4 regions of the Nonomuraea sp. NPDC050451 genome follow, and region 3 is predicted to be linked to each of the others. Evidence: riboswitches for the same ligand, from Rfam matches in the RefSeq annotation. Region 3 holds a riboswitch; each other region holds the start of a gene.
The links. Region 3 has a riboswitch for cyclic di-AMP ahead of ACIBI9_RS02130 (C40 family peptidase). Riboswitches for the same ligand answer to the same signal wherever they lie in the genome.
Positions count from the first base shown of each region.

Region 1: linked by a shared signal. The riboswitch ahead of ACIBI9_RS24510 (NlpC/P60 family protein) and the one ahead of ACIBI9_RS02130 (C40 family peptidase) in region 3 are both predicted to bind cyclic di-AMP.
Region 2: linked by a shared signal. The riboswitch ahead of ACIBI9_RS43565 (hypothetical protein) and the one ahead of ACIBI9_RS02130 (C40 family peptidase) in region 3 are both predicted to bind cyclic di-AMP.
Region 4: linked by a shared signal. The riboswitch ahead of ACIBI9_RS04980 (CHAP domain-containing protein) and the one ahead of ACIBI9_RS02130 (C40 family peptidase) in region 3 are both predicted to bind cyclic di-AMP.

Region 1 covers NZ_JBITHZ010000007.1:318,766-320,956, reverse strand. Annotated here, with positions in the region: gene ACIBI9_RS24515 (LuxR C-terminal-related transcriptional regulator) at 1-205, shown strand, start outside; gene ACIBI9_RS24510 (NlpC/P60 family protein) at 233-1,183, opposite strand; cyclic di-AMP (ydaO/yuaA leader) riboswitch at 1,279-1,428, opposite strand; gene ACIBI9_RS24505 (amino-acid N-acetyltransferase) at 1,706-2,191, shown strand, end outside.
Region 2 covers NZ_JBITHZ010000022.1:40,591-42,781, forward strand. Annotated here, with positions in the region: gene ACIBI9_RS43555 (MFS transporter) at 1-394, shown strand, start outside; gene ACIBI9_RS43560 (DUF5302 domain-containing protein) at 443-643, shown strand; cyclic di-AMP (ydaO/yuaA leader) riboswitch at 810-944, shown strand; gene ACIBI9_RS43565 (hypothetical protein) at 1,131-1,820, shown strand; gene ACIBI9_RS43570 (alpha/beta hydrolase) at 1,859-2,191, shown strand, end outside.
Region 3 covers NZ_JBITHZ010000001.1:485,709-487,899, reverse strand. Annotated here, with positions in the region: gene ACIBI9_RS02130 (C40 family peptidase) at 379-894, opposite strand; cyclic di-AMP (ydaO/yuaA leader) riboswitch at 968-1,131, opposite strand; gene ACIBI9_RS02125 (NlpC/P60 family protein) at 1,525-2,191, opposite strand, start outside.
Region 4 covers NZ_JBITHZ010000001.1:1,076,348-1,078,538, forward strand. Annotated here, with positions in the region: gene ACIBI9_RS04975 (YoaK family protein) at 1-160, opposite strand, end outside; gene ACIBI9_RS04980 (CHAP domain-containing protein) at 350-1,024, opposite strand; cyclic di-AMP (ydaO/yuaA leader) riboswitch at 1,038-1,175, opposite strand; gene ACIBI9_RS04985 (Gfo/Idh/MocA family protein) at 1,293-2,191, opposite strand, start outside.

The DNA.
Region 1 (2,191 bases), on a different contig from region 3:
GCTCACTGAAGGCGTTGAGCTCAGCCATGCTGATTTGGCGCTGCTGGCGGAGTTGGCCAAGGGAGTCACGGTCGATCGGGTAGGGCGGCGGCTGGATATCAGCGGGCGCACGGTACGCCGAAGGCTGCGGGGCATCTGCGATCGCATAGGCGTGGCCACGGCGATCGAGGCCGTGGCCTGGGCAGCCCGCCGCCAGCTGATCTAGCCGCGGCGGACCGCCGGGGTGCCGCGCTCAGTCGGCGATGCGCACCGCGCCGGCGAACGGCCGCCTCGCGATCGACGCGATCCGTACGACGTCACCCGTCTGCGGGGCGTGCACCATCATGCCCCCGCCGATGTAGATGCCCACGTGGTGCAGGTCGCTGTAGAAGAACACCAGATCGCCCGGCCGGAGTTCCTCGCGCGAGATGTGCCGGCCGGCCGTCCACTGGTCGCCGGTGTAGTGCGGCAGCGAGATGCCCACCCGCTGGAACGCGGCCATGACGAGCCCGGAGCAGTCGTAGGAGCCGGGGCCCTCGGCGCCCCAGACGTACGGCTTGAGCTGCTGCGTGAGCGCCCAGCGCGCGGCCTCCGCGGCCTTCCCCGAGCCCGGGATCGGCAGGTTGACGCGCACGGCACGCGTGCCGGGGCGTCCGGCCTCGCCCAGGGCCCGCCTGAACAGGCTGCTCTCGACCTTCGCCACCAGCTTCGTGATCTTGTCGCGCTTGGTGTCGAGCTCGGTGACGAGCTTCTGGACCTCGTCGATGCGGGCCGTGGCGCTCTCCTTGGCGCGGGTGGCCGTGTCCATCGCCTTGGTGAGCTGGTTGATCTCCTCGCCCTGCTCGGTCTGCAGCGCGTACGAGGTCGCGGCGCGGTTGAGGAAGCCCTCGGGGTCGTCGGAGGTGGCGAAGGCGAGGGTCTTCAGGCCACCGGTGATGTAGGCGTTCTGGGCCAGCGCGACGGCCTTCGCGCGCTTGGCGGCCAGATCCGACTCGCTGCTCGTCAACGTCTTCTGCGCGGACTCAGCGGCCTTCTTGGCGGTCTTGAGCTTCTCCCGCTGGCCGTTGTACTGCTCGGTCAGCGTCTCGATGTCGGTGTGCAGCTTCGTGGCCTGGTCGGCGAGCTCTTTCAGCGTGGGTTCGGGATCCGCGGACGCCGAACCGACGGGGATGGCGAACAGCAGCGCGGCGACTGTGAGACTCACCACACCGAAGCGGCGCGGTCGCCGAGCCCGTTCCGGAGGGCGGGCGTGCTTGCCCGCCGACTTCCCCCCACCGCTGAGCGTGGGCTTCACCAACCAGCTCCTCTCGTCGACGCCTACCGGGTTAGCTGACGGGTTCGGGCCGGAGCAGCCCTACCGAGAGACTCGGATTCACCCCAGTGGTGGCGTCGGAGGTCGCCACCGGCGGTTCCCCGGCTTCCCTTGCGAGAATTGGGCGTGTCTCCCGCGCGACACGCGGGGAACATTGTCGCTGGACACTAATGCACTCCGGGTTCGTGCTCAACCAGAACTGCCAAGTCTGTAGAGGTTTCACAACCGAAGGGTCACAAGGTGATCTCGTGGGCACCCGTGCAGAACAGGCCCTATGCCCCATTTGTCCGCGCTTTCGGCGGGCGCGAGCTGGCCGCGCCCACCCCGTGCCGATCTGACCACGAGATGTAACAAGATGGGCCGAGACATGGGAGTTAGGGCTGAGCCGTAATGAGATCTGTACCCTGGAGAACCATGGAGCAGGTGGCCGAGCTGACAGTGCCCGAGACCGCGGTGGTGGTCCGGCGTGCCCGCACGCCCGACGTGCGCATGGTCAGGCGCCTGGTCGACACCTACGCGGGGGCGGGGCCGCGGCTCCTTGAGAAGGCCACGGTGACCCTGTACGAGGACGTACAGGAGTTCTGGGTGGCCGAGCGAGGCGGGCAGGTCGTCGGCTGCGGCGCGCTCCACGTGCTCTGGGAGGACCTCGCCGAGGTCCGCACGGTGGCGGTGGATCCCGAGTGCCGGGGGATGGGCGTCGGCTACCGGATCGTCTCCGCGCTCATCCAGCAGGCTAAGGATTTGGGTCTGCGACGTGTATTCTGTCTGACTTTTGAGGTCGACTTCTTCGCGCGGCTCGGGTTCCGCCCGATTCAGGGCACACCGGTCTCGCCCGAGGTCTACGCCGAACTGCTGGCCTCGTACGACGAGGGTGTGGCGGAGTTTTTGGATCTTGAACAC
Region 2 (2,191 bases), on a different contig from region 3:
GACCGCGCACACCGACGGGCTGCTGCTGGCCGGCTGGATGCTGCTGATCGGGCTGGGCATGGGCCCGATGTTGTCCGGGCTGACCGTGGCCTCCCAGCAGTCCGTCGAGCCGCAGTACATCGGCGTCGCCTCGGCGAACCTGACCTTCTTCCGCCAGATCGGCGGCTCCGTGGCGCTGGCCGTCGGCGGCACCCTCTACACCTCGACGGTCACCGCGGACGCGCCCGCGCACGGGCTGGCCGCCGCGCACGCCTCCGCCGCGGCGGCGGTCATCCCGTCGCTGGGGGTGGCGGGGGCGCTGCTCGCCCTGGTGGCGCTGGTGGCGATGCCGGCCAGGCGGTTGGAGGTGCCCGCCACGCCGGAGAGCAGGGCGGAGGCCAGTTTCGCGTCATAAGCGGCGCCGTGCGAAGCTGTGATAGTCCCCAACACCATGGAGGTCCTCATGGCGGATACACCGGAGCCGGAAGTCAGCGAGACTCCCGAGGACGAGTTGAAGCGCAAGTTCCGCGAGGCGCTGGAGCGCAAGCGCGGCCAGCACGCGGGCTCGGGCGCGGGTGGCAAGGGCGGCGACCCATCAAAGATCCACGGGACGCATGGTCCGGCTGCGAGTAAAAGATCGTTCAGGCGCAAGAGCGGCGGCTGAGGCCGGGAATTTCAAGGGGGTACGGCAATGCCGTGCCCCCTTTCTCTATGCCCGGGGACAGGTAGATCTTTACACCGATTCATGACGAACTGTTTGTGTTTGTCCGGAATACGTGGTTAGAGTGATGCCCACTTACCAGCCGGTGGCGTGGACCACAGAAGGAACCAGCCGGCTGGCGCCTAATCCCGATCACTCGGGAGCCGGGGACCCACCTCCCTGGGGTGAATCCGACCACGTGTCGGTAGGGCACCTCCACGCCCGAACCCGTCAGCTAACCCGGTAGGCGAGATGGAGAGGACATATGCATAACTTGAATGATCACGTAGAACATCCACACGGCGTGATGACGACCGCCCTCTGAGCGGTCCCTTCCCCAGGCTCGTTTCGCGCTCCGCGTAGCTTTCCCCCTTGTCAGGTGCTTTGCCCTGCTACGCCCTTTTTCAAGCGAGCGCAACCTCCCTGCCCCCTCGCGAAGGACTTACTTTTCATGTCTGCACGTTTTGGCCTGCGTACCCTCGCTCTGCTCACCGCCTCCACCGTCGGCGCGCTCACCATCGCCGGCACCGCGGCCCACGCCGACTCCAACACGGACGAGAAGGTCCTGCTCAAGGGCTCGACCACCGCTTCGTACTTCTGGGACGACGCCTCCGGCCGCGCCGGGGACACCGGCCTGCCCGCCAGTGGCAAGCCCATGCAGAAAGGCCTGGCCGCCAGCCCGAGCTGGCCGCTCATGACCGAGGGCTACGTGATCCACGACGGCAAGAAGCTGCCCTTCTTCGTCGGCGACCGCGGCCCGGGCGTGCCCTCCAACAACGGGGTCATGCTCGACCTGGACGGCAAGACGTTCGCGGAGCTGACCGGCGGCACGTTCAACATGGACACGCTCGGCGTCGACGGCAACGGCGGCGAGGGGCACATCAAGGTCGACTACGTCATCACCAAGTGGGGCAACGGTCCCGGCAAGAAGAACTACCCGGTCCCGTTCTCGACCGGCGCCTGGTCCGAACACGACGACAACCCGGCCGAGCCCCCGGCGGGCGCCGCGGCCGTGCCGCCCGCGCGCGAGGCCGGAGAGTGGAGCGCCGGCACGGGCGCCGTCGTGGCCAGCGCCGTGGCCGCGGTGGGCGGCGGCGTGGCGCTCGCCAGCGACCGCGTACGCAATCTCCTCAAGGGCTGAACTTTACGGACCTGGACCAGAATGTCATTCTGGTCCACGTGACCACCCGCGTAGCCGCGAACGGCATCGAAATCGCCTACGAGAGCTTCGGCTCGCACGAAGGACGCCCCCTGCTCCTCATCATGGGGCTCGGCGCGCAGCTCATCCACTGGGATGAAGGCCTCTGCGAGCTGCTGGCGGACCAGGGACACCACGTCGTACGGTTCGACAACCGCGACGCCGGCCTGTCCACCCACTTCCACGATCAGGGCGTTCCCGCGATGGGGGCGCCCTCGCCGTATCTGCTGGACGACCTGGCCGACGACGCGGCGGGACTCATGGACGCGCTGGGCTGGCCGGCCGCCCACGTGGTCGGGGCGTCGATGGGCGGC
Region 3 (2,191 bases):
CGTCGCGAGGCCGTGGCTCGCGTGGCCGTGGGGCCGTGGGGCTGTGGGGCCGTGCGCCGTGGGGCCGTGCGTCGTGGGTCGTGGGCCCTGGGGCCGTAGGTGTGGGGCCGTGAGCCGTGGGTCCCTCGGCCGTGAACCGTGGACGCTGTGGGACGCGGGGCGTTGGGCTGTCGGGGTCGTGGGGGGTGGGCGGTGTGGGCGTGCAACCCGGGTGGCTGTGTTGAGGGGTGCCGTTGCGGTGGGGGTCGTGTGCGGGTCAGCGGGCGTCTTCCTGGAGGTCCTCAGCCATGTACGGCGGGTGGTGCCGCCCGTGCTCCGCCGTAAAAATGAAACTGAGAAATGGGAGAGCCCCGCCCGGAGGAGCCGGGCGGGGCTTCTTCACATGCCGGGACGGACCGCGCCGACGAACGACGCCCGACGCCATCCACTCAGCTTGTCGATGCGTACCCGTTCGCCTGTCCGAGGCGAGTGGACCATCTTGCCCTTGCCGACGTACATGCCCACGTGGCCGAGCCCCCTGAAGAACATCAGGTCGCCGGGCCGGAGGTTCCGCCACGAGACCTTGTTCCTGGTGCGGGCGAACTGGCTGGCCGCCACGCGCGGGAGCTTCACCCCGGCCTTCTTCCAGGCGTACTGGACGAGGCCGGAGCAGTCGAACGAACCAGGGCCTGTGGCTCCGTACCGGTACGGGTCACCGATCTGGTTCTTGGCCACGGCGACGGCCTTGCGGGCCTTCGCCTTCTGACGGGCGACCTTGGCCGCCCTCAGCGCCGCGGCCGAGGTCGTCTTCGAGGTGCCGGCGGTTGCGGCCGCCTTGGCCGTCGAAGCGGACCCGGTCGTGGCCGCCTGAGCCGTTGGGGCATGGAGGATCGCACCTCCGGCCGTCACGGTCATCGTGAGCGCTACGCCACTCAGGGCAATGCGGGACAGACGGGGGTTATGCAGGGAGGTAGACAGGATTTCTCCTTGTGTCTTCCACGAATGCCTACCGGGTTAGCTGACGGATTCGGGCCTGGAAGTCGCCCTACGGCGCGGTCTACGCGCCGATTCACCCCCTGATCCCTGGGAACTGGGATCGATGGGTCCCCGGCTCCGTGCCTCCTGGCTGCACGGACTCGGCAGGCCGACCGCCCGATCGATGTGTCGATATGGGGACGTTTGGGCGGTTGACCAGCGGATCTTTATCTGTCTCACACCGGGAGAGACCGGTGCGGGTTCGCGGAGGACATGGCTTGTTCACCGCGACGTCGCCAGAAGCTACGCCGAAGGGTCAAGGATCGGCAAAGCGGGACACCGCCTGTAAAGATCAGATAGTGGAGTCAGTAAGGATGAAAATCCCTGCTGGAACCCCAGGCTCCGTTATCGAAATGTGACACTGCTCACATTTGTTTTCGCGCCCGTTTGTCAGGCCCCAAATGTCGCGTTTGTCACACTTGTTGCGGCTTCCGGGCGGCGCGTCGTACGCGTGGATCGTTCCCATGGCGCCCCGATCGGGCGCAGGGATCAACGATCCAGCGTCGTAGGCTACGGGCGGATGGCGCCCACGAGGCGGCCGCCGTACGCCGAGAGTTTGACGACCTTGACCACGTCGCCCGTCTGCGGCGCGTGAACGATTTTCCCGTCGCCGGCGTAGATACTGACGTGACCCAAGCTCGAGCTGAAGATCAGGTCCCCCGGCTGGAGGGCGTTCAGTGAGACCTTGCGACTCGCGCCCCAGGCCCACTGCTGCCAGGTCGTGCGCGGCAGCGACACGCCCGCGGCGCGCCACGACGCCTGGGTCAGGCCGGAGCAGTCCCAGCCGCCCGGGCCCGTCCCGCCGAACACGTACGGCTTGCCCACCTGGGCGAACGCGAAGCGCAGGACGGCGGCGGCGTTGCCCGAGGCCGGGCCCGTGTACTGGATGCCGACGCTGTTCGGGTTGCCGGGGTTGTAGGCGCCCAGCTTCTTCAGGAGCTTCTTCTGCTCGGCGATCAGCTTCATGATCTCCGAGCGCTCCTTCTCGACCCCGTCCCGTTCCCGGTCGGCCGCCTCCAGCGCTTCTTCCGCCTTGTCGCGCTCGACCTTCAGCCCGCGGTTCTCCCGGTCGAACGCGGCCAGCTTCTCCGCCCGCTCCCGCGAGAGCTGCCCCGCCAGCGCCAGGCTCATCAGGAAGTCGTCGGGGTGGTCCGAGCTCACCAGGCCGGGCAAGGAG
Region 4 (2,191 bases), 590 kb from region 3:
GGAAGCTGACGGCGTCCACGAGGCCGGTGACGAGGGCCAGGAGGATCAGCAGGGCGGGCAGGACGCCGTGGGGGTTGGCGCCGCTCGGGAAGAGCCCGTCGGCGACCCGGCGCAGCCCGCTCCGCACCAGCCTTCCGGGGCGTCTGCGCTCGGCTGGCATGGTGGGCGGCTCCTCGGCGAGGTCGCGGGCGGCTCGCCTCGGATCTTCCCCGGTGGCGGGCGGTTTGCCTCGGGTCTTCCCCGGTGGCGGGCCGCCGCACTCGCGGGGGTGAACGCGACGAGCGCGCGTCCCGTGCGGGACGCGCGCTCGTTCGGCGTGGGGGGAATGAGGCGCCTGGGGGAAGTCAGGTCAGGAACGGTACTGGGGGTAGCCGTAGCCGACGACCTGGGACTTGGGACGGACGCGCTCCTCGACCTTGCCGTTGCCGGTGTTGCCCTCGATGGTCGAGATGGTGCCGTCGCCGTTGTCCTTCTCGACGAACCCGACGTGCTTGATGTCGTTGAGGTTCTTGCTGCCGCTCCACGAGAAGTACACGATGGCGCCGGGCTTGGCCTCGGTGCCGAAGCGGTGGTTGGCCGCGAACCACTTGGCGTGGGCGACGGTCCAGGCGTCCCAGCCGATCTGCGAGCGGGCGCCGGTCTGCTCGCCCACCCAGGAGACGAACATCGCGCACCAGGCGGCGTTCAGGTAGTGGGCGCGGCTGCCGCCGTCACGGGCGATGGTCTCCGCGGCGCGCTGCGAGTTGGCGTACCACCGCTGGAACTTGGTGCCGCCGCCGGCCGCGTTCTCGGTGATGCCGATCTGGGCCTTGGCGAGCGCCAGGACCTGGTCGGCGGTGACGCTGACCTTGGTCTCGCGCGAGCGGTCGGCGTGGTCGGCGACGGTGGTCGTGTCGATCGGCTGCTTCTCCGCTGCGGTGGCGCTGGTCATGTGGGCGCCGAACGCGGATCCGAGGACGGTGGCGCCGAGAAGGGCGCGGGCGATGTTGGTCTTCGCAGCCGAGGTAAAGCGGAAGTTGGCCATCGAGGGGGTTTACTCCTTGCTTCCATACCGCTTACCGGGTTAGCTGACGGGTTCGGGCGTGGAAGCTGCCCTACGGCACCGAAGTGCCGATTCACCCCAAAGGACGTGGGTCCCCGGTTCCGCCCGAGGGCGGATTCAGCGGTCACAGGACTGTCCTGTGATGTGTCGTGCGATGGTCAGACAAGTCCGGACAAACCGGACGTATGTCTCAAGAATGCCTCAAACGTAATGCATAAGGCAAGAGGGTTACAAATCGATAAAGGCCCAGCTAGGCGACCTGCCTGCGAGCCTCGGCCAGAAGCCCCATCATGGCAAGGGATTCGTCAAGCGGCATGATCGAACTTTCGGTCCTGCCTTCGGCCGTCGCGGCACGGACCTCGCGGAGCTCTCCGGCGTACCCGTTGTCCGCCGGATCGAGCACGTACTCCTCCGGCTCCATGGAGGGCCCAGAGAGCAAAATCCGCGGCGTCGCCCAGAACGGTGCCTGGAGGTCCGCCCGCATCTGAGTCCCTACAACGCAGGCATGGTTCGGGTAATTCCCGAGCAACGAAGTCTCCACGAGAGCCTTCCTGCCGCCGGGGTAGAGCAGGACGCCGCCGGCCTCCGCGTCGACGCCGTTGGGCGCCAGAGTGCCGGTGATCCGCAGGTCGGAGGGCATGCCGAAGAACAGCTGGGCCAGGCCGAACGGGTAGATCCCGAGGTCCAGGAGCGCCCCGCCGCCGAGCTCCGGCGCCCACAGCCGGTGCTCCGGGTCGTAGGGCTTGGCGAAGCCGAAGGAGGCGTGCACCGAGCGGAGGTCGCCGAAGCGCTCCTCGGCCGCGATCTTCTGGATGAGCGGGTTGAACCGCATCCACATCGCTTCCATCAGGAACACGCCCGCCTCGCGGGCCAGGCGTACCATCTTCTCCGCGTCGTCCACGGTGGCGGCCAGCGGCTTCTCGCACAGCACGGCCTTGCCCGCGGCGATGGCGACCTCGGCCACCTCCAGGTGCTGGGCGTGCGGCGTCGCCACGTAGATCGCGTCCACGGCCGGGTCGGCGCAGAGCCGCTCATAGGAGTCGTACGCGGACTCCGCCCCCAGCGTGGCGGCCAGCGCCTGCGCCCGCCCCAAGTTCCTCGACCCGACGGCGGCCACCCGCATGCCCGGTTCGGCCGCGATGGCCGCCC